4 regions of the Lysinibacillus sp. IITD104 genome follow, and region 4 is predicted to be linked to each of the others. Evidence: riboswitches for the same ligand, from Rfam matches in the RefSeq annotation. Region 4 holds a riboswitch; each other region holds the start of a gene.
What was found. Region 4 has a riboswitch for cobalamin ahead of cobT (nicotinate-nucleotide--dimethylbenzimidazole phosphoribosyltransferase). Riboswitches for the same ligand answer to the same signal wherever they lie in the genome.
Positions count from the first base shown of each region.

Region 1 (7,741 bases), 880 kb from region 4:
CAAACCGAAGCTAGCATCCATTGAGAATTACAACATTACGGTGCGAGATGGAGCGCAAATTACAGTACGGCTTTATACGCCCGTCCTCGGCAAAACTTTACCTGTTATTGTTTATTACCATGGTGGAGGCTGGGTTTATGGCAATCTAGAATCTGTCGATGCAGGCTGTCAGCTATTAGCAGATCAGGCACAGGCAATTGTGGTATCAGTGGATTACCGCTTAGCACCTGAATATCCCTTCCCAACGCCCTTATATGATGCCTACGATAGCCTAGTGTGGGTACATGACCATATTGAAGCCTTAGGTGGAGATGCAAGTCGATTGTCGGTTGCTGGGGATAGTGCAGGTGGAAATTTGGCTACAGTCGTTGCGCACTTAGCTACTACACGGGAAGGTCCAACACTACAAGCTCAAGCACTGATCTATCCCGTTACAAATGTTGATTTTTCAACAGTATCTTATCTAGCATATGGTGAAAATTATGGCTTAGATACACAAGCCATGCAGTGGTTCTCTCATCACTATACAGAGGAAGCAAACTTCACCAATCCGCTTGTATCCCCCCTTCAGCTAGAGGATGTCCGTAAAATGCCAAAAACGCTCATTTTAGCCGCAGAGGCAGATGTTCTCTTTGATGAGGGTCTAAGTTATGCACAAAAGTTATCGGCTGCAGGTGTGACAGTCGAACATATCACAATGCCAGGATTAATCCATAGCTATTTCAGTAAAATGAATTATTTTGAAGACGCAACGATTGAAACCGTGACAAAAATTGCGCAATTCCTGAAATAAGTTTGGCTATCCCGCTCAAACAGTGCGATAATAGAGCAAAACGTTTTTAAAGGATGACACTATGACACAAACAATGGCACTACAAATACAACAGCCCTTTTCTGATCAATTAAAAAAGGGCTACCCACTTATTTCAAAGGATGCGGTTGATGCACGACGTTTACCTGCTGAGCAAGGAACACTCCTCAGGCTCATGGATCATCATAACCGTTTTATTGGAACAGGTTACTACGGCATCCAAAACAAAGGGATTGGCTGGGTGCTAACGACCGATGCGAATGAAACAATTGATAAAGCTTTTTTTATAAAAAAATTCAAAAAAGCCATCGACAATCGTGCTGCATTTTTTAGCAATGAAAACACAACAGCCTTTCGTGTTTTTAATGGTGAAGGAGATGGCATCGGCGGTCTTACGATTGATTTTTTTAACAGCTACTACATGGTAAGCTGGTATAGTGAGGGCATTTACTCATTTAAAGAAGTGGTGTATGAGGCGCTTGCTGAGACAGTAGACTACCAAGCGATTTATGAGAAAAAACGCTTTGATAGCAAAGGACAATATATCGAGCAAGATGATTTTGTAATGGGCACGCCAGGAGAATTTCCTATTATGGTGAAGGAAAATGGTATGACCTATGCGGTGCATTTAAACGATGGCGCCATGACAGGGATTTTCCTCGATCAACGTGAGGTACGATTGGCTATTCGAGAGCGTTATGCCAACAACACAGACATGCTGAATACGTTTTCCTATACAGGAGCATTTTCTGTGGCAGCCGCTCTAGGAGGAGCCATCAAGACAACGAGTGTAGATGTGGCAAAGCGTAGTTTAGCCAAAACGATTGAGCAATTTAGTGTCAATCATATTGATTATGAGGCACAGGATATAAAAGTCATGGATGTCTTCCATTATTTTAAATATGCACAGCGCCATGCTTTACAGTTTGACCTTGTCGTATTAGACCCACCTAGCTTTGCACGTACGAAGCAAATGACCTTTTCAACGGCAAAGGACTACCCTAAATTACTAAAGGACACGATTGCCATTACCGCTAAAAACGGCATCATTGTGGCTTCCACAAATAATGCCAGCTTTGGCATGAAAAAGTTCAAAGGCTTTATTGACCAAGCCTTTAAAGAGACTCGTACACGCTATAAAATTGTCGAGGAATACGGTTTACCGAAGGATTTCCGTGTACCACGTGAATACCCTGAATTTAATTATCTGAAGGTCGTGTTCATCCAGAAAATCGACTAACCAATCGAGAATCACACCAAGGTGTGATTCTTTTTATGTAAGGAAAAGTTGATTCTACCTAAGGAGGTTCGGTACCTCTACAATAAAGGTTCCAAAAGATTGAAACGTTATAAACAAACAGAGCCTTTCTATTAAAAGTAGCCTAAGAAGATGTTCTCTTCTTAGGCCACCCGATTATAGATATTTCACAAACCAATCACGGATATATTCAAGTCGATTAATTCGTAATGTAGGCTTTCCACTTCTTGAAAGTTCATGATTCGCCTCAGGGAAACGCACGAATTTTGTTTGTTTTTTACGATATTTTAAGGCGATAAACAATTGCTCTGCCTGCTCAATTGGACAACGATAGTCTTTTTCACCATGTAAAATCAATAATGGTGTCTCCACTTTGTCTACATACTTCAGTGGCGAATGATGCCATAGCTTCTCTATATCATCGAGTCCTGCTTGAATTTGCCAGTCTGTAAAATAATAGCCGATATCACTGACACCAGCAAAGCTAATCCAGTTCGAAATGGAGCGCTGCGTCACAGCTGCTTTAAAGCGATTTGTATGGCCCACAATCCAGTTGGTCATAAAACCACCGTAGCTTCCACCAGTTACACCTAGACGATCTTGATCAATAAAATCATAGTGCTCCAGAGCGTAGTCTACCGCTGCCATTAAGTCCGCATAATCATTACCACCATAATCGCCACGTACTGCATCCACAAATTTTTGGCCATAGCCATGACTACCACGCGGATTAGTATAAAGCACTGCAAAGCCTTGTGCAGCAAGGATTTGGAATTCATTAAAGTAGGTATTGCCATACATTGCATGCGGACCACCATGGATTTCAAGAATGAGAGGATATTTCTTCCCTGCTTCATAGCCAACTGGCCTCATAATCCAGCCATTGACCTTCCAGCCTTCTGCACCTTCAAATTCGATACTCTCGGGAACAGCTAATGTTTTGGTTTTTAAAAAATCTTCATTAATGGACGTCAACTGTTCTTTGTCACCTGTTTTTAGGTTCACATAAAACAGATCGCCTGGATTGGTCGTTGTGCTAATAGCCGCAATAGCCTGATCATTTTGCGCATCAAGTGAGAAGCCATAGACATATTGATCATCATGGATAGCTGGGTAAATTTCGCCATCTACATTTCCGTAATAAATCGCCGCATTGCCGTGATCTGTGACTTGGAAGTAGAAGCTATGATTATCATTCATCCATTGCACACGTGGTGACGCTACACCTTGCAGGAAATCACCGATGACATAATCACCAACAGGCGCATCAAATTCACTTGTTACACAGTTTAGTAGTTTTTGCTCCATGTCATAAATCCAAAGCTTTGCTTGTGTGGCATTTTCAAATTCACGTTCTCCACCTACAAAAGAAAGATAGCGACTATTCGGAGACCAAGCTGTTTGGTAATAAGCACCCGAACCTTCTGTTAGCTTGTGACTCTGCTTAGATTCTAACTCCAATAAATAGATATCCACATTAAATGAGAAATCTAAATCCTCCGCTTTATCTGCTAAGTACGTAAGGTATTTGCCATCTGGCGACCAAGTACCCAGATGGCAGTACTCTTTGCCTTCTGTCACTTGTTCTAGCTCTCCTGATGCCACATTGACAATGGCAATATGGGTAAACTGCTCCATATCAATAAATCCACCAGCATCCGATTTGTGTTTCATTTTCTCGATTTCTAGTGGCTTTAGTTCTTTATCCTTTTTCTTCTCATCCTCCGCTTTATCTAGGATGGTTTCATCTTTCCCTAGCACGACTGAAAAAGCAATTTTCTTGCCACATGGTGACCAGACAGGGGAGGTCGCTCCATTTTTACAATGTGTCACCTGTTTTGCCTCTCCACCTGCTTTCGAAAGAACATAAATTTGCGACTTACCTGTTCTCGTTGACAAAAATGCAATTTGACTGCCATCTGGTGACCAAACAGGGGAACTCGTTCTATCTTCACCAAATGTCCATTGCTGTGGTGTTTTGTCCTTCAAGTTTATGTAAAACAAATTCGATATATAGTCGTTTTTCTTCTCGTCCATACGAGTCTCTACATAAACTACCTCTGTCCCATCTGGTGAAAGCTGTGGATCTGCTACTGATTTTAAGTGATAAAGATCTTCTGGTTGAATCCCTTGTTTCGATGTCATGTTCTTGCTCCTTTGTATTGTAATATTCTGTGCCTTACTACAATACTTCGACACCCTAAGTAATATTCCTGCTATTTAATCGAATTTTTTACTAGTTCCCAATATTCTGCGGACTTTGTTCTGCGGTAAAATTTATAGAAGGGTTCATTTGGGCGAGCATGCTCCTTATAAAGGTTTATCAGGTGCAGTAAAACATCTTCAATTTGTGTGACGTCTACCCTCTTAGCGAATAAATTGCCAGCCTGTGCCTTTGCTCCCATCGGTACTGCCCCTAAATAGACATCAAAGCTTTCTTGTTGGTAAACGAGCCCAATATCATCATAGACTGCATTGTAGCAAGCTGATGCACAGCCATTAATATTGACTCGGACTCTTGCAGGTACCGTCATCCCCACCATGGCATGATAGAGCTGTTCGGTTATCGGGGCAGCCTCCATTTTCTCACCATCACAAAAATCACAGGCCCTCATGGCAATGATAGGACCTGAGGGCACCACATAAAGACCCGCTTCCTGTAAGGCTTGTATCGCTTCTGACGCATCACTTATTGGAATGGATACGAGAATACTGTAGGAGGCCGAATACTTTATCGCACCCTTTTCGCCTGCAATTTCGGCTATTTTTTGAAATTGCGCAGGCGTATAATGCTTATTAATAATGCCAGGGCTGACTGCAAGACGTGTGAATTCACCATGACGGTTTAATGTTTCAAATGTTTGATCTGGTACATTTTTTTGAAATGCGTTCATTCTTATCGCTCCTTATGAAAAAGGAGCTAGCAAAACGCTAGCTCGAATGGATTAAAAGTTTTCAGGATAGAAGCCCTTTGCTAAAATTTCAATCGCCTCTGCCGCACGAACCCCTTCAGATGCTGCTGAAAGTGGCAGGATAACAAAACGCTCATTTTTAACAGCTTCCATCTCCTTCAATGCTGGATCATTTTTTAAGAATTGGATCTTTTGTTCTGCCGTTGTTTCACCGTAATCAATTACGACAACTACCTCTGGATTGCGGTCCACTGCATCTTCCTTCGACACAGTTGTCCAGCCTGATTCCACATCACCAAAGATATTTTGTCCACCCGCGATTGTCACTAGCTCATTCATAAAGTTTTGACCCGCTGTAAATACATCCTTTTCACCGCTATCAAACACAAGAATCCGTAATTTTTCGCTATCTTTTGGTAATTTAGCTTGTACTGCCTCTACATCTTTCGTCATCTGCTCAATTAAAGCTTCACCACGATCCTCAATACGGAAAATCTTCGCGATATTACGAATATCGGTAAAAATATCCTCTAATGTTGGCTTTGTCATGTTGGAAGCCGTATGTAAATACGTATGGATACCTAATTCTTCAAGCTCTTCTGGTGTGCCAACACCCTTTTCCCCGAAGCCACTTTTCCAGCCCGCATATAGGAAATCTGCCTCGGCATCGATGACTTGCTCCTTCGTTGGGTATTGATCGGAAAGAACAGGGACCTTATCGTATGCCTCTTGCAGTGGTTCATAGATTTTATCATCTAAGTAAGCTGTCCCTACCATAGAATCCTCTAAACCAAGTGCTAACATAATTTCTGTCACATGTTGATTTAAGCTAATCGCTTTTGTTGGTGCTTCCGTATATGTTTGAGTTGTGTCATTATTTTCAATGGTTACTGCTGCTGCCGCCTCAGATGGCTCAACCTTTTCACCTTGTGCAGCTGATTCCGTTTTGTCCTTTGCGTTACAAGCCCCTAAAACAGCGACCAAGGCAATGATCATCATCAGCCATATACTTTTCCATTTCTTCATGTCCTTTTCTCCTTTGCTGTTAAAATATAGAAAGAAATCAGAGACTTCTTTACTACTAAGGTAGTTGGAAGGGCATAAAAAAACCCTCTTGTCGCCAAGAGAGTAGCATAGTGAAATAACGGTATCATTACCTATATCACTATCCCCATCCTCGTGGTTCTTAGTCAAAAAATACATATTGGCAGGTATCCTGGCTTAGGTTCATCATCTATACGCCTTCCCATAGTTTCACTACAGTGGCATGCTGTATAGACTCCCCATTTACAGTTGCGGGACAGCATCGGAATTGCACCGATTTCCCTTTTAAGCAAATGACAAATGCCATTTGCACCAATACGTTCTATAATGTTCAATACTATTGATAGACTAGCAGAAGAAAATTTGTCGCGCAATCAGTAGTATGATGGTAAAAGTATAATCATCATTATATTAGCACTATTTCGACATAAAGACGAACTATTTTACAAGAAATAAAGGAGCTAGTATTCTGTTACAATAAAAAGATAGCAATCTATAGAAACGAGGATTTCCTATGTACAAAACAATCGGTGTACTTGCGCACGTGGATGCAGGAAAAACGACCTTCTCTGAGCAAGTACTTTTTCATACAAATAGTATTCAAGCACGGGGGCGTGTTGATCATCAGGATACCTTTCTTGATCATCATGAGCTAGAGCGCAGACGAGGCATTACGATATTTGCCGAGCAAGGGCGCATGAATATTGGCGATGATACATACACATTGATTGATACGCCAGGGCATGTCGATTTCTCCCCTGAGATGGAGCGTGCTATTCGTGTGATGGATTATGCCATTATTATCATTAGCGCTGTCGAAGGGATACAAGGCCATACAGAAACAGTGTGGCAACTTTTACGTCAATACCATGTCCCTACCTTCTTCTTTATCAATAAAATGGATCGTGAGGGTGCCAATATGGAGGCTGTCATCAGACAGCTTCGCAAAGATTGCTCTCAGCATGTATTGTTCATCGATGAGCCACTGCGAGCAGACTATGTATCAAATAATATTATGGAATGGCTGGCGGAGCGCGATGAAAAATTGCTTGATGCCTTTCTAAATGAGTCATTGGAGCATGAACAGTGTCTTGCTCAATTAAAGGAAATGATTAAAAATGAAGGTGCCTTCCCTTGCTTTGCTGGCTCGGCCTTAAAGGATGAGGGCATTCAGGAATTTCTTGACCAGCTCCCGCTGTTAACGGCTTCCCATTTTGACAAGGATGCCCCGTTTGAGGGCGAGGTTTTTAAGATTCGTCATGATGGGCACCAGCGTTTAACCTTTATGAAGGCAACCAAGGGCTCGTTGCATGTACGAGATGAATTTTCATTTGACGAAGTAACAGAAAAAGTGACCGAAATTCGCCTTTATAACGGCAGTCGCTTTGAGACCGTTCAACAGGTAGAGGCAGGAGAAATTTTCGCTGTCAAAGGACTGAGCCAGGCAAACATTGGGGATCGAATCGGTACAACGATGCTATCACAGCCCTATGAGCTTGTCCCAACCTTACAGGCAAAGGTTCAATATGAGGGTGATCAACATATCAAGGAAGTGCTACAGATTTTCCGTTTACTCGAAGCAGAAGAACCGTCCTTGCGTGTGGTCTGGCAGGAAAAATTTCAGGAAATCCATGTGCATATTATGGGTGCCATTCAATTGGAGGTCCTGACAGAGGTATTAATGACGCGTTTTTCAATAGCTGTCTCCTTTGGTGA
Region 1 is NZ_JBAHYH020000001.1:2,423,343-2,431,083, forward strand. It holds gene V1L66_RS12300 (alpha/beta hydrolase) at 1-793, shown strand, start outside; gene V1L66_RS12305 (class I SAM-dependent rRNA methyltransferase) at 855-2,051, shown strand; gene V1L66_RS12310 (S9 family peptidase) at 2,226-4,214, opposite strand; gene V1L66_RS12315 (precorrin-3B methylase) at 4,286-4,963, opposite strand; gene V1L66_RS12320 (ABC transporter substrate-binding protein) at 5,015-6,007, opposite strand; cobalamin riboswitch at 6,170-6,357, opposite strand; gene V1L66_RS12325 (translation factor GTPase family protein) at 6,540-7,741, shown strand, end outside.
Region 1: linked by a shared signal. The riboswitch ahead of V1L66_RS12320 (ABC transporter substrate-binding protein) and the one ahead of cobT (nicotinate-nucleotide--dimethylbenzimidazole phosphoribosyltransferase) in region 4 are both predicted to bind cobalamin.

Region 2 (7,741 bases), 2.9 Mb from region 4:
TGCTGTCAGTCGTTATTAGTGTGATATTAACCTCTTTTGTTTACTGGTATTCTTATCTGCGCCATACAGATTTTTTATCAGAAACGATGATGCAAACAGTAACTGAGGTAAGCACACTGATTTGGATCGGTAGTATGCTACTAATTTCGATGTTGCTTTATTTGGTATTTGAGCTTTTTGACCCAAGTGGCATTACAAATGGAGATCGCCGTAACGGCCAAAAATCTTTATTATTGCGATTGCGTAGCTACTGGCGACAGCAGAAACGCCTGCGTCAGGTATTGAAAATTGCTGTTACAAACGGTGTTGTACAAACGATTAAATATGCGAGGCAACGGGAAAATGAAAAAGAGCTTGCGATTGCTTTGCGAGCAACACTAGAACAATGCGGTGGGATTTTCATCAAGTTTGGCCAGGTACTCTCCACACGAAAAGAGCTTTTTTCACCTATTTTTATTGATGAATTAGAAAGACTCCAACACCGAGTAAAACCTTTATCAGAGGAGCAAGTGAAACAAATTTTAGAGAGGTCTCTTCCGCAATCCATGGGCGAAATATTTAGCCAATTTCAAATGGAACCCATTGCAGCAGCCTCTATTGGCCAGGTGCATAAAGCAAGGCTTAAAGATTATGAAGAGGTGGTAGTCAAGCTATTGCGTCCAGAAGTAAAGGGAATTATGCGCGATGACCTTGAAATTTTAGAGGAATTTGCTAACTGGCTATCCACAAAATCGACGTGGGCAGAATCATTGGGCTTTCGAGAGTTGGCCGGGGGATTTGCAGATGGACTACGTGAGGAGATTCATTTAGATATTGAAGTACGTAATACGCTACAGGTGAAGAATGCACTGGCGAAAAGTGATTACAAGGTTCGAATTCCTAAAATATTTACGTCTTACAGTAATGAAAATGTTATTGTGATGGAGTATATTCGTGGACAAAGTGTGGCAGATGGGGCATCTGAATTTAATCGTTTGTCTATTGATCGTAGGCAGTTTGCAAGAACCGTACTGTATTCATTTTTTGAGCAGATGCTATTCTCTGGTATTTTTCATGCAGACCCCCATCCAGGAAATATCCACATAGATGAAACAGATGGCACACCTGTTTTGCTTGACTTTGGTGCAGTAGGACGTTTAGGTGCAACACAGCAAGAAGGCTTGAAGTTATTTTTGATGGGTATTCAACTAAATGATTCAAGCGTTTTATACGATGGTTTAACACTATTAGTGGAAAATGCTGATCATGCAGAACGTGCGAGAATGGAACAGGCAATCGATCAAATATTACTGAAAATTTCCTATGTTGACCGTATACCTACTGAAGAACTAATTCACGCGCTCTTTACAGTGGTAAGAGATTTTGGACTTGCATTTTATCCAGCGGTGGGATTGGCTCTCCGTTCCTTAGTGACGTTAGATGGCACACTACGGGTAATAGATCCACGTTTTGATATTTTTACAGAGGCAAAGGATTTTTCTGCTACATATATGCGTGCCTCTTTCCTTAAGCCATTTAAAGAACCAATGGCCACAAAGGAGAGGCTGCAAGAAGAATTATCTATGCTTATACCGACTTTACGTAAAATGCCTAGAAGAGTCGATCAGCTCATTCAGCGAGTTGAAAGTGGAAAAATCATTTTACATCATGATGTCTTTTCGGATGAACATAACGCACGTTTTATTACACATTTGTTTTCTCAATTTGTATTGCTGCTGGTGGGTATAACTTTTGGTATTATATCTGTCGCTCTTTTAGCTATTTCACAATTTATCCACGATTCTTATGCGGTCTATTTGAACACAGCGGCATATTTAGGTTTATTTTTATGTGCTATTTTGTTAGTGAGATTATCTATACAAGCATTAAGGTCGATGAAGCAATAGGTAGGGAATCTTTTCCCTACCTTTTTCTTTGGCATCCTCAAATATTACAAAAACATTACAAAAGATCTGTTAGGTCTAATGTCGAATTAGCTAATAGTTTCTCTGTGTAGAAGAAAAATGTATTATGTAGAATAATGTAGTTTAAGTGCGAATGTTACAGAAATATTTCGAGTTTTACTAATGTATTAAATAGACATGAAATAGTATAAAAGTTATGTAGAAAATGCTAAACTTTAAAAGGCTAAAATAAATATAAGAACATTTAATTAAAATAGAAATCGTTCAAGTGATTACATAGAATATCGAGAGCGAAATTGATAGACGAAGGGAAATGAAGGTAACGTGGCTAAGCGTAACAAATGGCGTAAGTCGATGGTGCTAGCATTAGCACTAGCTGGCGGCTTATTATTTAATACAATTCAACCAACAGAAGTACATGCCGAAGAAACTTCTCAACAAATGATTGAGAAAAAGGCTGAAATAGATGCACAAATTAAAAAATTACAAGAAGAACTAACGAAACTACAACAAGAGATCGACGCAAAAGTAAAGGTATTTAAACAAGTACAAGCTGATATTAAAGAAGTGGATGCTAGTATTGCTGAAACACAAAAACGCATTGAGCAACGTTCAAAAATTTTAAGTGAACGAATGGCTGCATATCAAGCGCAAGACAACACTGTAGGTGTTTATTTAAACGTAGTTCTTGAGGCAAAAAGCTTTGCAGATTTAATGGATCGTGTCGTAGCGGTAAAAACATTAATGGATGCTGACCAAGAATTAGTGGATCAACAGGAAGCAGATAAAGCAAGCTTAGAGCAACAAAAAGCTACATTAGATGAAAAGCAAAAGGAACTTCAAAAACAATTCCAAGAGCTTCAGCAAAAAGAAAGCGAAATGGAAGTGAAGAAAGCTGAGAACGAAGCGAAATCACTTGCACTAAAAGCTGAAATTGCAACGAAACAAGAAGAAGAACGTTTAGAGGCAGAGCGTAAAGCAGCTGAAGAAGAGGCAGCTCGTTTACGTGCACTTCAAGCAGCTACACCAGTTATACAAGCAACTCAAAATAATGGTGGAGGCGAACCACAAAAAATTATTGTTGGGTCAGGAGCTGGTACTGTTTCTTCAGGAGATGCCATTTCAACGGCTAAACAATTCCTAGGACGTCCTTATGTTTGGGGTGGTAGCAACCCATCAACAGGTTTTGACTGTTCAGGTCTTGTACAATGGTCATATAAGCAAGCGGGTGTTTCTTTACCTCGTACAGCATCACAGCAATATCTAGCAACACAACGCATTTCAGCAGGTGAAGCACGTGTTGGGGATTTAGTATTCTTCAGCTATGGTTCAGGGGTAGCACACGTAGGTATTTATTTAGGTAACAACACAATGATCGATGCTCAAAACAATGGTGTCGTAATTGAATCACTTGATTGGTGGAATCAATACTTAGTAGGCTTCGGACGTATTCAATAGGCCTCACTATTATATAGACGGTTGACATAAGAAAAAGGTCATCTTTGTAGATAAAAATATACAAAGATGACCTTTTTATTTTGCTTTTCTTTCAAAAGAAACAAGACTGCTACTTCTATCCTGGAAGAGAGATTTTTCTAGTAAGCTAGATTAATATCAAATTTTAAAATTTACTTTGATGACACCTGTCTCTTTCAAGGCAATAAAGAAAATAATAACGAATGGGCCGACAAGTAAACCGATAATACCAAATAACTGTAGACCTATGAACATGGAAATTAATGTTGGCAAAGTAGATAAACCGATATGGTCTCCCATTAATTTAGGCTCGACTACTCGACGAATAATAAGTAAAATAGCAGCTAAGATGAATAATTTTACAGCTATAGAGGTGTTTCCCATTAACAGGTGGTAGAGTCCCCAGGGCGCTAGAATAATGATAGAGCCTAGGAATGGTACAATATCTATTAACCAGATAATAATCGTCATTGTTACTGCGTATTTCGGTTGGATTAACAGCAGTCCAATGAGTGTGACGCCTCCAATAATAAAGCTTACAAATAAGTGAGCCTTCATATAGCCAAATGTAGCATCTTTTAGGCGATTTAAAATAATTTTTATTTTCTTTGCTGTATTGGGCTTTAAATATTTATAAGTGATTTGCTTTAACTTAGGCAAATCAAGCATAAATAGAAATAGCGCAATCATATAAACGAGAAGACTGATAAATAGGCTGGGTATCTCTGAAAAGAAGGCAGAAACTTTGCTATAATTAAAGAAGCTTAAAAAGGATTCTTCAACTTTCTTTATGAAATCCATTGTGGTTTTTTGAAGCGAAGCACTTACTTCAGGTGGAAAGTCTTCTGTGTATTTAGAAATATTTTCTTGCATATGAAGCCACATATCTGATAGCTTGGAAATATAATAAGGAGCTTGCTTAGACAGTAAAATTATTTGCGTCATAATTTGTGTAATGGAAAGATAGCAAATAATAGAAATAACAAAAACACTCACTATGTAAATAAAAGCAACTGCTATTTTCCGTGACATTTTCCATTTCCGTTTAAAGAACATGACAATTGGTTCTAAGAAAAATGCACTAATCCCAGCAAGTATTAAAGGCATGGATACGGGGATAACAAAATAGGCAGCTATAAGTAGTGATAAAATCACAATCAACCGAAAAATCAATTTCCTAGCATGAAATTTATTCATAAACTCACCTTCTTTGCGAAAAAAATTAAGTTAAGTGTACCATAAATCAAGTTTTATTACGTTCTGAAACAATAAAGGTAGGGATAAATTATGGAAAAAGAGATTTTGCAACTTTTTAGTAATCTAACAGAGCATGATCGCGATATTCAATATGAATCTTACGAGGAATTAATGAAAATTATGCAGGAACCTGTAGATTGGACATATGCAGTTTGGGAACAGCTAATAAAAGCACTTACATACAATAATGGTTATTCTCGTGCACGTGCTGCACAAATTTTATGTGCTTTAGCTGCAAAAAGTGATCCAGAAGAAAGGGTCTTGGAGGATTTTTTAAAGATTTGGGCTGTGACTTACGATGATCAATCTGCTACAGCGAGGCATGCATTACAAGCAATTTGGAAAATTGGACAAGCGGGTCAGGTACAAAGAGATTTGGTTGTGTCGTATCTAGCTAAAAGATTTCAAACATGTATAGATGAAAAACAGCCATCTCTTATTCGCCAGGATATTATTATGTCATTTAAAAAGCTATATGATCAAACGAATGACTCGAAATTATTAGACATTGCCCATCGTTTAATTAATGAGGAACAAGATGCTAAATATAAAAAGAAGTATAAGTCAGCCATCCGTTCAAAGTAGCGAGATGGTGTTTTTTTGTGCAAATTCTTTGATGAACTGTAGAATAGTCAACTATAATGAATGAAAAAAAGAGGTTATGGCATGAGCATTTATAATTATCTAATACGAAAGCCTAATGGTGAAATTTTATCGATGGAAACATATCGTGGAAAAACAATGTTAATTGTTAACACGGCAAACCAATGCCGATTTACATATCAATTTGAAGACTTACAGAAAATGTATGATAAATATGGAAAAGAGAATTTTGTAGTTCTTGGATTCCCTTGTGATCAATTTGGTCATCAAAATCCTGAAGATGGAGAGGAAACAAAGCATCTATGCAAGGTAAACTATGGAGTCACATTCCCGATTTTTGAGCTTGTACAGGTAAATGGAGAGGCAACACATCCACTCTTTAATTATTTAAAGCATGAAGCGGATTACCGCGAATTTGGGAAGGCAAGTATGCAGGAGAAAATGCTGGCAGAAGCAATAGTTCAACTTGCTCCAAGCTTTTTAGATGGTCGTAATATTCGCTGGAACTTTACAAAATTTCTAGTAGATGCTAATGGTAAAACCGTTGCTCGCTTTGAACCAACAGATTCACAGCTTGATATTGAACAAGCAATTGAAACACTATTGTAGTAAACTTATTAAACAGTTTTAATTCTTCTCTTAAAGTAGCAATATTGCTGTAATTTTAAAGTTATCCATTCTAAGTATAGCTATTTTTTCTGAATCATATATGATAAACTGCTTTACAAATGAAATATTCTTGCAGAATAAAGGTGCTAGTTAGCATAATCGGGAATCCGGTGAAAAACCGGAGCTGTTTCCGCAACTGTAAGTACAGCCAATATAAAGATTTACCACTGTCTCAAAGAAGATGGGAAGGTACTTTATAACTCATTTGTTTCATGTGATGAACTGTACAAGCCAGGAGACCGACCTTTATTTGAACGTATAAAAACTTCTCGGAAGCTAGGAGGATATACGGCAAATACATAGGCTATGTCCAGTTTGATGGTACTTATTATGTTATTTTTGTCGTTCCTTTGCAAAAGGAGCGATTTTTTTATGCCTTTCAAGTAAGAATTTTTCATTATAGAAAGTAGGGGGGAAGCAAGTGAAAAAAGATGCCCGTTATTCTTGTTATCCATTTATGCGTGAGAAAGCTTCAACGGTAGATTTTGAAATTCGAACAGATAGCCTTACAACACATTTAGGAGTTGCATTAGCTGCAGTAAAAAAAGAGGATGTTCAAGTTGTTGCTGAGGATTTATTGCTTATTTTACCTATGGCTTATCATGTAAATGGCTCAGTTCGTGGGAAATTAGCAGTAACTGAAGAGGATTTATCTTGGTTAAGTGAGCGGTATGATTTTTACGTTCGCCATGTGAAGGAAGAGATTCAAAGTTTTGTTTTACCACAAGGAACAGAGGCCGCTGCTGCTCTACATCTTTGCCGCAGTGAAGCGAAAAAATCATATCGTATCTTACACAAAGTATCAGAAGAACGAGAGGTTCCTGCTATTCTTTTCGATTACCTTGGCTTATTAGCTAATGTATGTTTTGTTATGGCTGTGTTTATGAATCAGCAAGCAGGAATAGCTGAAATACCATTTATTAGTAAATCTTACCCAATGAAAAAGAAAAAGGAGAATAACAATGAAGAAAGTATTTAATTTCCAATGGCTATCAGTGCTCTTACTTGCACTGGTATTAGCAGGCTGTGGCACGGCTGAAGATACAACAAATAAAGAAGCTTCACAGGATATACAACAAGAAGAGAAAACAAGCTATAAAGTGACAGATGATCGTGGAGTGGAAATAGAGTTTAATGAAGTACCGAAAACAGTCGTATCATTACAACCGAGTAATACTGAAATTTTGTTTGCTTTAGGTGTTGGCGATAAAATTGTGGGGGCAACTGAGTACGATACTTACCCAGAGGAAGCACAAAAAATTGAACGTGTCTCTGATACTATGAATTTTAACAGTGAAAGAATTATAGCGTTAAAGCCAGATGTTGTCATTGCTTATACAATCGGTGATAAGGATGCACTAAAGCCGCTTGAGGATGCAGGAATTAAAGTGTTTGTTATTCAATCTGCGACTACTTTCGAAGATGTTTATGGAGATATCGAACAAATTGCTGCAGTGATGGATGTTGCGGATAAAGGAAATAAATTAAACGAAGAGATTAAAGCGAAAATTGCTGAAGTCCAAACGAAGGTGAAGGACGTAAAAACGCCAAAAAATGTTTATTTAGAGGTTAGCCCTAAGCCAGACATTTATACAGCAGGCTCTAGTACTTTCCAACAAGAAATATTGGATGCAGCTAATGTTAATAATGTTTTTTCTGACCTGACTAGCTGGGCAAAAGTGAATGAGGAAGATGTTATTGCAAAAAATCCAGATGTTATTTTAACGACAGTAAACTATACAGAAGATCCTATAGGGGAAATTCTTGGACGAGATGGTTGGAATACAGTGACAGCTATTCAAAACAAAGCGGTGTTGTCTCTTGATACAGAT
Region 2 is NZ_JBAHYH020000001.1:443,168-450,908, forward strand. It holds gene V1L66_RS02315 (AarF/UbiB family protein) at 1-1,886, shown strand, start outside; gene V1L66_RS02320 (NlpC/P60 family protein) at 2,229-3,362, shown strand; gene ytvI (sporulation integral membrane protein YtvI) at 3,519-4,577, opposite strand; gene V1L66_RS02330 (hypothetical protein) at 4,668-5,222, shown strand; gene V1L66_RS02335 (glutathione peroxidase) at 5,304-5,849, shown strand; cobalamin riboswitch at 5,974-6,172, shown strand; gene V1L66_RS02340 (hypothetical protein) at 6,331-6,888, shown strand; gene V1L66_RS02345 (cobalamin-binding protein) at 6,872-7,741, shown strand, end outside.
Region 2: linked by a shared signal. The riboswitch ahead of V1L66_RS02340 (hypothetical protein) and the one ahead of cobT (nicotinate-nucleotide--dimethylbenzimidazole phosphoribosyltransferase) in region 4 are both predicted to bind cobalamin.

Region 3 (7,741 bases), 880 kb from region 4:
GATCGTGCCAATCTATTTTACTGGACATGCACAGTCAGAGCTAGCCTCCTATCATCTTGGTGCAGTTCATGCAACAACAGATAATACAGTGTTACAAACGACATTTACAACTTCCAACACGACACTATGGCTTGTGGAAAATAGGGCTATTTTAACACGTATGGCAACGGAAAGTGAATTTCTACGAGAAAGCCATTCATTTGTGCTTTGTTTGGATGGGCAAATTCGATCCGCTCATAAGCAATTTATCAAACAGTTGCTTAAAAGTTCCATACAACAAGTACTGATTTGGACGGATTATGATGAGGCAGGACTAACGATTGCTAAAAAAGCTATTCAGCTTCTTCCTTGTCCCTTTAAAATTATTGGACGAGATTCGCAAATTTTTACGGATATTGAAACTTACGAGCAGTGGCTTCAGCATGAAAATCGTCATGAGCAAGAGCAACAATTGGGAGGAGTGAACGAATGGAAAATGTGGATGTAAATGCACCCATTTCGATTTTTCACAGTGATTATTTTTCAGCTGAATTTATGAAATCAATGCGAGATTTAGCTTCTCTGTCAGCTGTCTTAAAAGACTTAAGCACGGAAAAAATGTATGATTCACCAATGGAAATTATCCGCTTTTTAAATATTATTCAATTATTAAATACGGCATCTTTAGGTATTGGAGATCCGATTGATCATGAAGATACGCTTTATTATCGCTACCGCCATACATATGAGAATGACTCTGAGCCACCGACGCTTCAGTACATTCAACGTGTGCTCCATATTTTAGAACGCAATAATTGGGTTGTAAAGCAGACGCGGCAAATTAAATTAATGGACAGAGGCAAGCGTATGATGGATGGCTTAATTCGTATGGGAAATGATGCACTTGCTTATTATTTACAAGATGATATTGGCCGTTCACTATTTCAGGCAAGACGTGATGCAGAAATTAGTGCAGCCTATGATGATAAAGGCATTTCAGGTGGAAATAAAATTGCGTCGATGATTTATAATGTAGAGCAAGCCGTTGAGCAATTAGAAAATAGACAGCTTGAATTTTTGGCTGATCGCAATGCCTTGCCACAACTAGAAAAAATCAATCAGTTAATGTTGGGGCTAGAGGAAAAAATGACGGAGCGTTTAGCACAATTCCAAACGATAGAGGAAAGTCTTGTAATGAGTGACTTGATGCACCGTGGAACGGCAGCCATTACAAAGGGCACAACATTAAGTTTAAGCGTATTAACTAAATATGTGCGTTTCGTTACGATGCAATTAACACCGATGGAAGAGGCTATTTCCCCTGAAAAAATACGAAATTTCATCTTGGCGATGTATAACCCACCCTTGCATAGTAATATCCCGACAGCACATGATATCTTTAGCTTTATGGAACAAAATCAATATGAAGAAGAAACATTTGATGGCATGTGGATGCCGGTAAAGTTTGCTGCACCTATAGGACATCAAGATATTAATGATGCTATCCATTATTTAGCCACCTATGAGCCAAAACGTGAGGGCGATATCATTGACCGGGAGGAGCCAGAATACAGAGAAGTAGAAATGGTGGGAGATTCCATTGAAGAAATGTTTGATCAAGCTGCTTGGCAAATGACAAAGGCCCAAATCGATACAACGAAAATAGAAAGTTACTTAGATGACCATGGAGAGAGTGAAATAGAGGAATTAATCGTGCAAGCTAGCTCGAACAAATGGCATGATGCCGTTTTATCAATGCTCGCTGTTTCTGCTTTAACGAGCAGTAAAAAAATAGACAGGTCACCTAAAGCGGAGACGGCAAACTTTGAAAAAGAATGGGAGTGGATTAATGATGACGACAAACGATATACCATATATAAGCTCTTTAGCGATGATTGATCATCTAAAAGGCTATTTAACGACAGAGGAAGAATTGGCTTTTATGCAATTACTGTTTTCATCATCTGCCTCTATTAAGGGAGCGAATTATGGTTTGCGTCGGAAGGAGTTAGAAAAATTATTAGGTATAAAAAATGACGACAATGCTTTGCAATCCTTTATAGACCGTGTAAATGGAGCTTTAAATCGCTATTTCAAAATTATTTATGATGAGAGGCGAGATCGTGTTGTTGTCATGATGCGAATCACAGCGAAAAATGCAAAATCTACATTGAGTAGTGAAGCATTGGCGATTTTACTCTATATGTTTTACCAGCAAGAAGTATTAGGCCATGAATTTACATTAGTACATCAAATTTTAGTTGATTTTGGCCATGAGTCTTTAAATGCTAATAGAAGAATGAAAAGTAATATCGACCAATTAAAAAAGGTGGGAGCTGTTGAAGATTATGAAGCATCTTCAGAAGAGGCATATCAATTAACAACAATAGGTGTTCATTTATTCTCCGAATCTTTTTTACGTCGTACAGTTGAATTTGCACAAGAAACAAAGTTGAATAAAGAAGAAGTGATGAAATTTTTTAACCGTTATAACTTACATGTGGAGGAGGACAAAGAATGATTCCTTACGTGTTGAAAATACAGGGTGTACGTGACTATCCACCAACAAGGGTGATACTAGGTGAAGCCGATGAACATGTATTAATAACAGGTCCAAATGGTGTCGGAAAGTCAACATTAACGTTTTGCATAGGGGCTATATTATATTCTGCAAAAGTAGATATTGAAGGGCTACGCTCGAGTAATTTACAAGCAAATGAAGCATGGTATGCGAAATTATCGTTAGTGTTTAAAAATGAAGGCATGACCCGCATTGATGCGCCGCCATTTATTGCATTTGAATTAATTGTACAACAAGCTGTGAAAAATGGTGCCTTGCAAAAAGAGTATCGTATAACAACAGGAGATTCAGAAGATACGTTAACGAACATAACATCTTATACTTCTGGCAATATAGCAGGACGGAATTTCGGAGCTTACAAAGAAGATTTACAAATTAAATATAAAATTGATCCAGATTTGTATCATTTAATTTGGTATCAGCAAGAGGTGAACCAATTTGCCGCCATGAACCCTGAGGAAAGATTTCGTCAATTTAGTAATATGTTTCATATTGCTGATATGCAAAAAGAATGGGAAGCGGCATTAGAAGGAATTAGAGAAGCTAAACAAGAAATCATCCATTTATCGTCCATTGTAAAAACAGCTGAACATAATCTAACCATTGCAGAAAATGATCTCAACGCCTTTTTAAATAATAAAAAACGTATTCTGGAAAACGGTCGTCTGTATTATACATATACAAATGTTCTACTGCAAAAATATTCAAATGAATGCTCTGATACACAAGCTATTCTTCAGCAATTGCAGGAAGAAGAAGCACAAATAGGGACAAAGCAAAAATTACTGTTGCACGAAAAGGAGCGTACAGGTCAACATTTAATTCAAGTAGTGAATGAGTGCGAACAGGTTGAAGCACAAATTATTGAGACAAAGACCTTATTAAATGAGGAAGTACAGCAGGAAAAAACACTACTAGGGCGATATAGTGAGCTTTCTGCACAGCTAGAATCAATTTCCGATAAAGCAAAGCGACTACGTTTCGATGAACAAACAACCTGGGAAAAACAAAAAGCAACAGCGATTCTACTAAAACAAGTTGAAGAGCAAGATAAGCAACTAAAAACAAAAGAACAACAATTAAGAGATAACGAACGACTTTTGAATAGTGAAAGCGCACGAGTGACGATACATTTCGAAAACCTGAAAAAGGATCTAGTGGAAGCACGTAAGATCGTCCATTTATATCAAAGTAGCCGTTTTATTTTAAGTCAACTAGATGCTGCAAATCTCCAGCAACATCAATTTTTAAAGGAAAAACAGTTATTATCTTCCGCCATCCAAGAGAAGCAGAAAATCATCCAGCAGCTACAACAAAATAAAGTAAGATCTGCTCGTCAACAACAAGGACTAGAAGACTTGCATAGACAAGGTATAGAGGCATATACATTACGTGATTTAATTTCGTTGACACCAAGTGCGCCTTTAAAGTTAGAGTCAAGTATTGAAGCGATTAAATACGCTATTTTTTATAATGCGGTGAGCTATAAGCCACTGAATGATTTGTATTATGTTTCATTAAAGCAGCTTATACCGAATCGTATGATTGACAATATCCCTCATTTAGGATTACAAATGCGTAGCGGACTATCTGAGCAACTACAAAACTATGCCAATAAAGCATTGTGGTGGATCGAGCAATTTTTCACTTCGACGCCTCGAATTGAGGCAGGTACGCTTATAGATGAACGTGGTGCTAGAGGCGCACAGGAACAACTGCAATTTATTCTAAGTGATGCAGCTATTCAACAAACCTTACAAGACCAGGCGAGTAACTTAAACAACCTGCAAGAGCGTCAAGTACAGTTAAATGCTCAGTATGATCATAATATCAAGCAAATTAACCAATTGCATGGAGACTTGCGAAAAATTCAACAGGCTGAAAGTACGCTATTGAAGGAAAGCGAACTGCATGCCTATGAAAGTCAACTGAAAGCTTTAACAGAGCAATTGTTAGCAATTTATGATGAGCAAGTGGAAATGGAAGCACAGCGGGAAACAGTTAGAAAACATCAGGCAGCACATTTTCAAGAGCTGCAATTGCTAGAGAAGGAATGCCGCATTTATGAGGAGCTAGGGGCAGTGGCAGAGCAACAAGTCCAGTTACAGCAAATGGAACAAACATTAAAAGAATTACGCAAAACCATTAATGATTCCAAAAGAGAGCATCAGCAATGGACAGAGCAATTGGAGGAGCTGTCCAATGATAAACGTCAACTAAAATTACTAATACAAAATCATGAATCAGAGCTTGAATTAATAAATAGTAATCTAACAAACTGTCGGCTACGTACAGCGAGAGCGCAAGAAAAAATCGAACAATTAGAGGCTAGCCAAGCAAGTCTAGTAATAAAACTACAGGAATTAGAGCATATTTTACCTGTCGAAGCATGTGTTGTTGATGAATCCATCTCCATTAAATGGTCTGAGGCAAGGTTAATTCATGGTAATGCAGAAAAAGCTGCAGCATTCGAAGCGGCACGCCTAGAAAAGGTCAATATTCATGCTGAAGTAAATTTTGAAAAAATGAAAGAAGATTTTGAGCGTAAAAATGCAGAATTAGCAAGTGCTGAAATACTTCTTGAGCAAAATGCGGGTTTTGCAGCAGATTTAGAAGATAAACTAGAAACGACCATTAATATGTATTTAACAAAGATTAATATGTTGTTCCAAAAGTATATGGATATTTTTCATTTTGAGGGACATATCGAAAAAGAAAGAATAGAAGAGAAGGCAGGGCGCATTAAATACTTGCTTTATGTGAAAGCTCGTAAAATCGGTCATCAGGGTACTATGGAGGATGTTAGCTTAAAAGCACGAAATGGCAAAGTAGGTAAAGGTGTCTCAGGAGGGGAGGAATCGTTAAGCTCGCTCCTCTTTGCCTTAGCTTTATTGCAAAACCTCTCGATTGCCCCAAGCTATATCGTACTTGATGAATTTGATAGCGCACTAGATGATGAACGCAAGGACAAAGTATTTCATTTATATGCAAAAGAGTTAAATCGAAAGTTAATTATTTTATCTCCAAAAGCTCATGATAAAACCTATTACGACCATTTTTCCAAGGTATTTATCATTGAACATAATTCATCTATTCCACAAAGTAGGATTGTTGGTTTCCAAAAGGTGTAGGACCATTTCGATGAATGAAATAGTGTTTAAACGAGCAAGAATTGACTTCTAAATGGCACTCCTTTACAATTAATTTAATACTTTAATAGGAATACGAGGTACTCTCGTTTCCTTACCAACTGAATAGCGTGTAGTAATAGGTGTAAATTGCGTGCAATTTGCTTAAAAGGGAAGTCGGTGCGAATCCGACACTGTCCCGCAACTGTAAATGTGAGCGACTTTTCAGTATCCACTGTCAAATGATGGGAAGGAGAAAAGAAGCAATGACCATGAGTCAGGATACCTGCCTGTTACGAGTACACACCATAAACCTACGAGGAATAGGAGGTGGCATGTTGACAAAACAGAATGCTCTGTTCGTCACAGTACGTCAAACGCCCATAGTAAATGAAAGGGTTCACAATCGAACTCGTTCACACATACTTAGGGTTTGTTTGGCATTGTGTGATGAAAGAAGATAAAATGAAGGATTTCCTCAAAAGTAGGGAGTCCTTTTTGTTTTGAAAATATGTACGCAAAGGGGATGCACGTATGACAAATATTCATGGAACGACAACGTTGGAAACGCCTTATGAAGATCTGAACATTTGTAAGCAACCACGCACAGAAGTTGCCAAGAAAGCAAAAACAAGAATGGTGGTCGAATCGCTAATCGATCAATTATTAGCAACGAAGCTGATACGCAACGATCGCTTCTTTGAGCAAATCTTATATAATAAAGAAATTATTTGGATACAAAATGGGGATGTGGACGGTCATCTTTTAGCGAAAGCAGCCATAGCAGATGAACTCAAAACAAAGACGAATAGTTTTATGATGTACATGCCGACCAATCCGATTGTCTATGAGGTCAACGGAGAAGCGTATCACTTAATTACGCGCATTGATTCTACACGCGCAAAGCCCAACCTCGACCGTCTATCATTGGAGCCAAAGCCTGTTTTAAGTGCCGCTCGTGTCAATGACTTATTATGCTCGATTGTCATGCGCTTTTACGAAACATATTTATATGATTTAGCATCTCATCATGACAAACTCATTGCATTTGTGCAGCAGGAATATGCCCAATTTATTGAAGCGGTGCAAGCGTTAAATGATTATCATTTCAACTGGCATCCACGTGGCAACGGTCACGAGCTTTTACTGCAATTAATTGACCATCTCCAACTATTAAAAAGTCGACCAGGAAAGGTACTGATTGATTTTACGAACAAGCATGACTACGTGGTAGTGGAACCCGCTTATTTGATGGACAAACCAACAAAGAAAGCTGTCGGTGCACTATAAAAAACAAGCCCTCCATTTTTGGAGGGCTTGTAATCATTTTATTGCAGGGTAGAGATATATTTACGCCCAACCAAGAAATACCCGCGCTAGAGCGATGAATACCCGCGGAAGCAAGTGAAATACCCGCGCTAGAGCGACTAATACTCGCGGAAGCAAGTGAAATACCCGCGCTCGAGCGATGAATACCCGCGAAAGCAAGCAAAGCCTTCACGCGAACCAAATCACCCCATTTTACAGGCAGTGCATGGCTGCCTGTGCTTCTTGCCACGGAACCGTATATCCTTTGCCCTTTGCACAAAAGATACTGGAGGAACTATACTCAGGGTCGGCATTTTTATCATAGCCAATCTGTGCAATCACCTCCTCTGTATTATGGCACACATCATAGCCATCAAATTGGAGTGTGAGTGCACCCTTCCCATTTGTATAGGCGGCAAAGGTTGCACTGTAGCTCATTAAAGTGGCAACAGGCGCACGACCTGTTAGGATAACATCCGTTTCAGATAAAATCGGGTCATCGAATGTGCCTGCTGCTTGCTGAATATCAGTCATCATACGGCCGATATAGTCGTTTGAAGCCTTCATTTTAAAGCGATAATAGGGTTCTAGTAGTACATTTTGTGCCTGCTCCAGCCCCTGGCGCAGAGCACGGAAACTGGCTTCACGGAAATCTCCCCCTGATGTATGCTCGTTGTGCCCGCGACCTGTTAGAAGTGTAAAATGAATATCTGTTACAGGGAAGCCTGTCAGTAGCCCATGATGG
Region 3 is NZ_JBAHYH020000001.1:2,431,288-2,439,028, reverse strand. It holds gene V1L66_RS12350 (DUF2399 domain-containing protein) at 1-487, shown strand, start outside; gene V1L66_RS12345 (hypothetical protein) at 469-1,878, shown strand; gene V1L66_RS12340 (hypothetical protein) at 1,832-2,500, shown strand; gene V1L66_RS12335 (hypothetical protein) at 2,497-5,691, shown strand; cobalamin riboswitch at 5,813-5,997, shown strand; gene V1L66_RS12330 (hypothetical protein) at 6,223-6,978, shown strand; gene V1L66_RS12325 (translation factor GTPase family protein) at 7,210-7,741, opposite strand, start outside.
Region 3: linked by a shared signal. The riboswitch ahead of V1L66_RS12330 (hypothetical protein) and the one ahead of cobT (nicotinate-nucleotide--dimethylbenzimidazole phosphoribosyltransferase) in region 4 are both predicted to bind cobalamin.

Region 4 (7,741 bases):
AATATTTTTGAAGGAACCTATTCAATTGCTAGGTCAAAATTTTTAGAAGAAGCACATGTTTCAAATAGATTAAATTGTAACAAATGCTGGGCAAAAAATTTATGTGGGGGTGGGTGTCACCATGAAAATTTAGAATCAACAGGTAAAGTAACGACACCCCCTTTACATTATTGCATTTTAACACAAAAGCAATTAGAAGCTACCTTGCATTTATATTTACGTTTATCAGATGAACAAAGAGAATTATTATTAGAAAAGAAAAATACAAGAGAGTTTGTTAAAAATGGAAATCAAAATTAAAAATTTAACAAAAATTTATAAAAATATAAAGGTACTAGATAATGTCTCCTTAGAAATTCATAATGGTGTATTTGGTTTATTAGGGGAAAACGGAGCAGGAAAAACAACATTGATGGAAATAATCTCTACATTACTTCCATTTGATGACGGAGAAATTGAAGTTGCAGGGCTAAACGTAAAAAAAGAACCACTTAAGGTTTGTGAAATTTTGGGTTATCTTCCCCAGAAGTTTGATTTTTTTCCAAAGGTTACTTTAGAAGAGTCATTTGATTATTTATGTAAATTAAAAGGAATGAATAATAGCGAAAGCCGAAAACAGGAAATACACTTAAGACTTCAAGAGGTGGGGCTATTAAGCGAACAAAAAAAATATATTCAAGAACTTTCGGGTGGTATGAAACAAAGATTTGGCATTGCTCAAGCTTTAATTGGTAATCCCAAAATAATACTTATTGATGAACCAACAGTAGGTTTAGATCCTCATGAGCGCATTTCCTTTCGAAATTTAATTACTCGGATTAGTCGCGATAAAATCATTCTGCTTTCAACACATATTGTACAGGATATTGCTTCTACATGTAAAAATTTGATGGTGCTACAAAAAGGAAAAGTGAATTACTTCGGTAGTACAATAGACCTTATTAATAAAGTTCGAGGGAAGGTATGGCTTTATAATATTTTAGATGATGAAATACCTCATGTGGATTTATTTGTATCTTTACAAGATAAAGGCAGCAGTATTGAGATTCGTTACATTGCAGATAATCCGTTACAAGGAAGTATATCGACAGAGCCTACTTTAGAGGATGCATATATTTATATAAATAGAAAAGAGTTAACCGTATGAGAGAATTACCTTTTTTAATAAACTTTGAATTAAAAAGACTCATAAAGAGTAGAGCTATTTCCGTCTTTCTTATACTTATAATGTTGGTTCTTCCAATTATAATGAATAACTTAGACACTCAGGAAACGATTATTGAGAAATGGTATGGAACACTTCAGTTACAAATGGTATTTTTACTTATTTTAATTCCGAGTATGGTTTCATATGTTTGGAAAGGGTATCTTCAATCATTTGAAAGAGCAGTCATCCTACTAAAATTGACAAATAGAGCGATGTATATAGTTGGAAAAATCGTAGCAGTTCTTCTTTTTGTTTCAGTTTATCTATTTTTCTTCTATGTAATTTTTTTTATTTTTTATGCAAATAAAATTCCTATTAGCATTTTATTAATTACATTGTTTCAAGTCTTCCTTTCTATTTTCTACAGCATTACCTTTAGCTTTTTCATTTCCTTTTATTTGAAACGTACTGTATATCTACACATTTTACTAATAGTATATTTGGTATTCAGTATTTATTTAAATTCTCCTTATTTTTCTATATGGTTTAATCCTGATTATATACAACATCAAATGACTGATCTGCTATTTAATGTAAAGAGAGGTATTTTTCTAAGTATTGGCATACTATTTATGTTTGGAAATGTGTTGCTATTTAAAAGAAGGGTGAATGACAAATGAGAGATATCTTTTTATTTTGGTCGAAAGTGGTCTTACGAAGTGATTATTTGTTGACTTATTATGCTATCGTCATTCTATTATGTATCTCTCAGTACTTCTTTACAGTCAGTGATGCGCAAGCATTGATTCCTTTATATGGGATTTTCTCAAGTGTATTAACGATTCAAATTATAACTTTGCATCAAAGATATCATGTAGAGAAAATTTTAATGATTTCCCCAATATCAAATGGAAAGCTTTTATTATGGCAATGGGTTTTCAGCTTTATTCTGACCACCCCTGCCATTATGTTATTAGTTGGTTTTGTAAAGTTTGTATATGTAGAGACACCAATATATAAAATTCTACTTATCGTTTTTGTTTTTCAGCTATTTACTATATCCATTCCATTTTTAATGGCAACAATTTTTAAAAATCAAGCCGTGTCTATAATTTTAATTGTCATCATTTATTTTTTACTAATGTTAATGCATGGTTATAGACTAGAATCGATTCAATATATAGCTCCTACTCTTAACTTTATGTATCCAGATTTCATTCATTATTTAAATGTTATAGGTGTTTTATCCATTTGTTTGTGTTCTATATCGTGCGCGATTTTATTCAGCAGGAGGGCCAAAAATAAAACGGAAAAGAGGGTTGCTGGAATTATGACCAGTATGATGCTTTTCGTTCTATTAAGCTTACATTTTTATAATGGATATAAAGAAGAGGAGCTGTTAAATAAACCTTATCAAAATTATCAATATAACGGGCTAACTGTCCAATATAAAGGTGTGAGTATAGAAAAAGTGGAGAATTATGCGAATGTTTATAAAGACATTACTCAAATAATGGAGAGCTTCGGTGTCCACAACATTCCGTATCACACGCTGAAAATAACGAGAGTTTTTAGCCTTCCAGATAACAATAGTTTAGAAAATATTATTAGTAGCTCTGGCGACATCATTGAAATACGCCCGTATTCTAATAAATTTTTTGAATTTAACTATGGCTATAATATTACGGAAGACATGATAAATACATTAATGGGCGAACAGTGGGAAACCAAGGAACAAACTAATTGCTATGAGGTTTTAAAAAGAACGATCGAGCAAAAGGTTATATACACCAACAAAAGCATGCTCTTTAGTGAGGCGAAAAAGAAGTCAGTAGAAAACTTGCTCATTAGTAATGAAAAAGATCCGTATATGGAAAAGTTTCTACATATATTACAGGAAGAGCCGAAAAATGCTTATCTGTATATCAAAAGGTTATAAGAAAACCTTAACTAAATCAGGGAGATAGAGTATTATTTCATGAAAATATTAGGTGAGGTATTTAAGTATACAAAGCCATACAAAGCAAAATTATTTCAAGTAAATATTTTGATGGGTATTTCAATGATTTTAAGTATAGTACACCCCCTTTTATTTGGTAAATTTATTGATTCTATAACAGTAAAAGATCTCAATTCAGCATTCCTCATTATAGTGTTTATGGCTTTTTTGTTTCTGTTTAATTTATTTTTTAAAGTAATCCAAAAATATTATTTAACGAAATTTGCCTGCTATCTACAAATGGATATTAAATTAAAGATAATAAAAAGAATTATGGCTATGGACATGGATGAGTATCAATTAAAAGCAAAAGGTGAACTGATGAATAAAATAGAAAATGATACAAAGGCATTTTCTGAAGTAGTATCAGAGTTTTTAAATATTGTTGTAGACTTTATCAGTATAATAATTGTGTTAATAATATTGATCAATCTAAATTTTATTTTAGCTAGTATTTTATTCATAGCTTGTCCTTTAGCACTTATCATTTTTAAATATTATGGAAAAAAAATAAGGATGATGGATACTGCCATCAAAAAAGATTTAGATTCTTATTTAACCTATCTGGGAGAATTACTGTCATCATTTAAATTATTTAAGATATTTAATAATGAGATAAACGCCATAGATAACTATCAAAAGAAAATTACCTTATTATACAAAAATACTCTTGATAAAATGCGTTTAAGCATAAAATCAGGATCAATAATAGAATTAATAAACTTTACAAGTTATTTGATTATCCTTATTATAGGTGCCTACTTTATTTATAAAGGAAGCCTCACGTTAGGAGTATTAATAGCATTCACAACCTATGCCAATAACTTTAGTCAGTCATTTTTAAGATTTTCCCAACTAAATTCATTTTTACAAGAAGCAATTGTGTCTGTAAATAGAGTGAAAAACTTAATGGAAGACAATAAATATCAGCTAAGGAAATTAGAAGTACCAGACTATGTAAATTCATCGCATCATTTTAATAAAGATAAAATAGTATTACGGAATGTAAGCTTTACCTATACTAATGCATTTTCTCCTGTTTTAGAAAATATAAATTTCCAAATACCTTTGAAGAAAATTGTATTGATTAAGGGAGAAAGCGGATCAGGTAAATCGACATTATTGAATATATTATCAGGTTTATACATTAATTATCAGGGTGAAATATTTCTATCCAATCAGAATATTAGATATATTCCTATTGATGTTTATAGAAAAAGGGTATGTTTGGTAACGCAAGAGCATTTTATAATGACAGGGACAATAAGGGAAAATTTGTTATTAGCAAAGCCGGATGCAACAGACGAAGAATTAATTCAAATTTGTAAAATGGTTAACATTTATTCATATATAGAAACGTTAGACTATAAATTTGAAACGCTTATAGGGCATAATGGGCTTGAATTATCTACTGGGCAACAGCAAAGACTTTCAATAGCAAGATCGCTTCTAAGAGATGCGGATATCTATTTGTTTGACGAGATTACTTCTGCGCTTGATAAAGACAACCAAATAAATATAGAATCATTACTTTTATATTTAAATAAAGAAAAACAAAAGACTGTTATATTGGTTACTCATCACCCTGTTTTAATAAATGAAGCAGATAAAATATTTGAAGTTGATAGGAATCAGGTGAACGAGAGGGATTCATTTGTTGTGACAGGTTCTTGATAAGCCTATATTGTTAGAATAGGTGGTGGTACTAAGTTAACACTCAAAAAATTTTTATCTATTGACACTAAAAAAGTTGTAAAGTAGATTTAACATAATTACATAAAAGCAATAGGTGCCCACTAGGGAGAATAGGGAATAAAGTGAAAAGCTTTAGCGGACCCGCCACTGTATAAGGAAGTTTCATAGTGTATGCCACTAGCGAATTGCTGGGAAGGTACTATGAGATGTTGAACTTGAGCCAGGAGACCTGCCTATTTGCTTTAGAAGATATAGATGATGGAAAAGTCTGTAGTTTATTTGTTATGACAATAAACTACAGACTTTTTATTTTGTCTTAATGAGAACGAGAGGAGAAATAATTATGCCATTATTACAAGACACGATTGAAAACATTCAAGGGGTTGATATGAAAGGTATGGAGCAAGCTAGAAAGCGGATTGATGCGCTTTGTAAGCCCCCAGGTAGCTTGGGTAAACTAGAATCACTTGCCGTACAGCTCTCTGGTGTAACAGGACAATTATATCCGACGGTTGACAAAAAGGTGATGATTGTTTGTGCTGCAGATCATGGTGTATGTGAGGAAGGTGTAACCACGAATCCGCAAGATGTTACAGTCTTTCAAACATTAAATTTTCCTAAGGGGGGGACAGGCGTTTGTGCGATTGCGGGCATTACCAATGCAAAGGTGGTCACAGTAGATGTTGGGGTAAAAGCAGATATTCCACTTGATGCTGGTGTCATTATTCATAAAATCAAATACGGTACAGATAACATGGCACAAGGTCCAGCTATGTCCAAACAAGAAGCCATTCAATCGATAGAAGTAGGAATCCGTGTGGCCACTGAGGAAATCATACAAGGTGCTGATGTACTAGGTACAGGGGAAATGGGTATTGGCAATACAACACCAAGTGCTGCGATATTAGCTGTTCTGACTGGATGTGACCCTATAGAAGTAACAGGGTTTGGGGCAGGAGTTGGCCAAGGAGGCATTGCCTATAAAGCGGCGATTATTGAAAAAGCAATTACCTTAAATAAGCCTAATCCAAAAGATGCTATTGATGTTCTGGCTAAGGTAGGAGGATTAGAGATAGGGGCGATGACAGGTATTATTCTTGGGGCTGCAGTTCATCGTAAACCAGTGGTTATTGATGGATTTATTTCGACTATAGCTGCCCTCATTGCTTATAAGCTCGAACCAAAAGTAATCGATTATATTATTCCTTCCCATGCTTCAGAGGAGCCAGGGGCAAAAATTGCCGCTGCATTACTAGGTATTGAACCGATGTTGCACATGAATATGCGTTTAGGCGAAGGTTCTGGAGCAGCCTTAGCCTTTCCTATTTTAGATGCAGCTTGTTCAATGATGAAAAACATGGTGACATTAGAAGAAGCAATGCAGTTGTTAAAAAGATAAGCTAAGTTAATGTCTTCTTCAATCATATAAGGAATGAAACTCATAAAAGATTATTATTAGCCAAAAAATAAAACAGCCAATGACTTAATTTTTGGTCATTGGCTGAATAGTATTTATGCACGATTTAACTTACGTAATGGCAAGCGCCACTTCATCGTATAGGAAAGAATACGTAACGCAGTAATTACCGCGAATAAAATATAAAGGAAAATGTCCCCTGTAAAAACCTCGAAGCCGATTAGTAGTCCAGCAAGAGCTGCCCAAACACCATAAACTTCATCACGGAGAACTAATGGTTTTCTTCTAGCTAATAAATCACGTACAATGCCACCACCTGAACCTGTTAACACAGCAGCTACAACCACAGCACTAACAGGCATATCCAGCTTGACAGCATAAAGTGCGCCTTGAATAGCGAACGCTGATAAGCCAATCGCATCTGTGAAGTTACCCCAACGATGCCAATGTTGAATCAGATGATGCGGAAAAATAAAAAATATCGTAATCGCAGCCAGCGCAATTTGAAACATCATATCCTGTCCCCATAGGGTTGTGACAGGTAGCCCGATGAGTAAATTTCGAATGGCTCCTCCACCAAAAGCAGTGACAATACCAAGTATATATACACCAAATAAATCGTATTCTTCTTCCATGGCAATAATTGCCCCAGAAATAGCAAAGGCAATTGTTCCTATGATACTAAAAACCTCCCAAGCCATCCCTTTCACCCCTTCTATCAATAAATAAACTTTTTTAAAGTTAAAAGACTATTTTACGTAACAGAATCTATGAATTTAATAGCCAAAATCGGTCATTAAATACGCTTCTCGAAATAAGTCCGCACATTAGCTTAGCGTAAAATGCTCTTAGAAACAATAGGCAAGTTTTACAGGTGCACATACAAATTGATAAAATGTGATTAAAATAAAGAAAACATTCGTCAAAAGCGTTCATATACCAGTAGTTGGTTAGGTAATTCTAGAGTGATTGAAGTCAATTTAGATAGTCAATAAATGTTACTGATTGAAATGCGAGACATTGTGAAATGGAGAAGAAAGAATGACGTTTACATCAAATTTATCAATACAAACGCTGTCGTTAGCGACAAAAATTGAGGAGCAAGTTCGGCCTTATCATGCCAAGGTAGAAGAAATGGCGTTTTATAATCAGCAGAAGGTGCTAGCAGCGTTCGGAAAGCATCAAGTAAGTGATTATCATTTACATCCATCAAACGGCTATGGCTATGATGATGAGGGACGGGATAATCTAGAGCGTGTTTATGCAGAAGTATTTGGTGCAGAGGCAGCAATAGTTCGACCACAAATTATTTCAGGCACACATGCAATCACGCTTAGTCTATTCGGTGTTTTGCGTCCTGGTGATGAGCTGCTTTATATTTCTGGTCAGCCGTATGATACATTACAATCCATTGTCGATGGTGGTGATAAAGATACAGGTTCACTGAAGGATTATAAAATCGGTTATCAACATGTGGATTTGC
Region 4 is NZ_JBAHYH020000001.1:3,307,772-3,315,512, reverse strand. It holds gene V1L66_RS16980 (radical SAM/SPASM domain-containing protein) at 1-300, shown strand, start outside; gene V1L66_RS16975 (ATP-binding cassette domain-containing protein) at 284-1,147, shown strand; gene V1L66_RS16970 (hypothetical protein) at 1,144-1,827, shown strand; gene V1L66_RS16965 (hypothetical protein) at 1,824-3,086, shown strand; gene V1L66_RS16960 (ABC transporter ATP-binding protein) at 3,126-4,820, shown strand; cobalamin riboswitch at 4,917-5,093, shown strand; gene cobT (nicotinate-nucleotide--dimethylbenzimidazole phosphoribosyltransferase) at 5,185-6,240, shown strand; gene V1L66_RS16950 (trimeric intracellular cation channel family protein) at 6,354-6,959, opposite strand; gene V1L66_RS16945 (methionine gamma-lyase family protein) at 7,300-7,741, shown strand, end outside.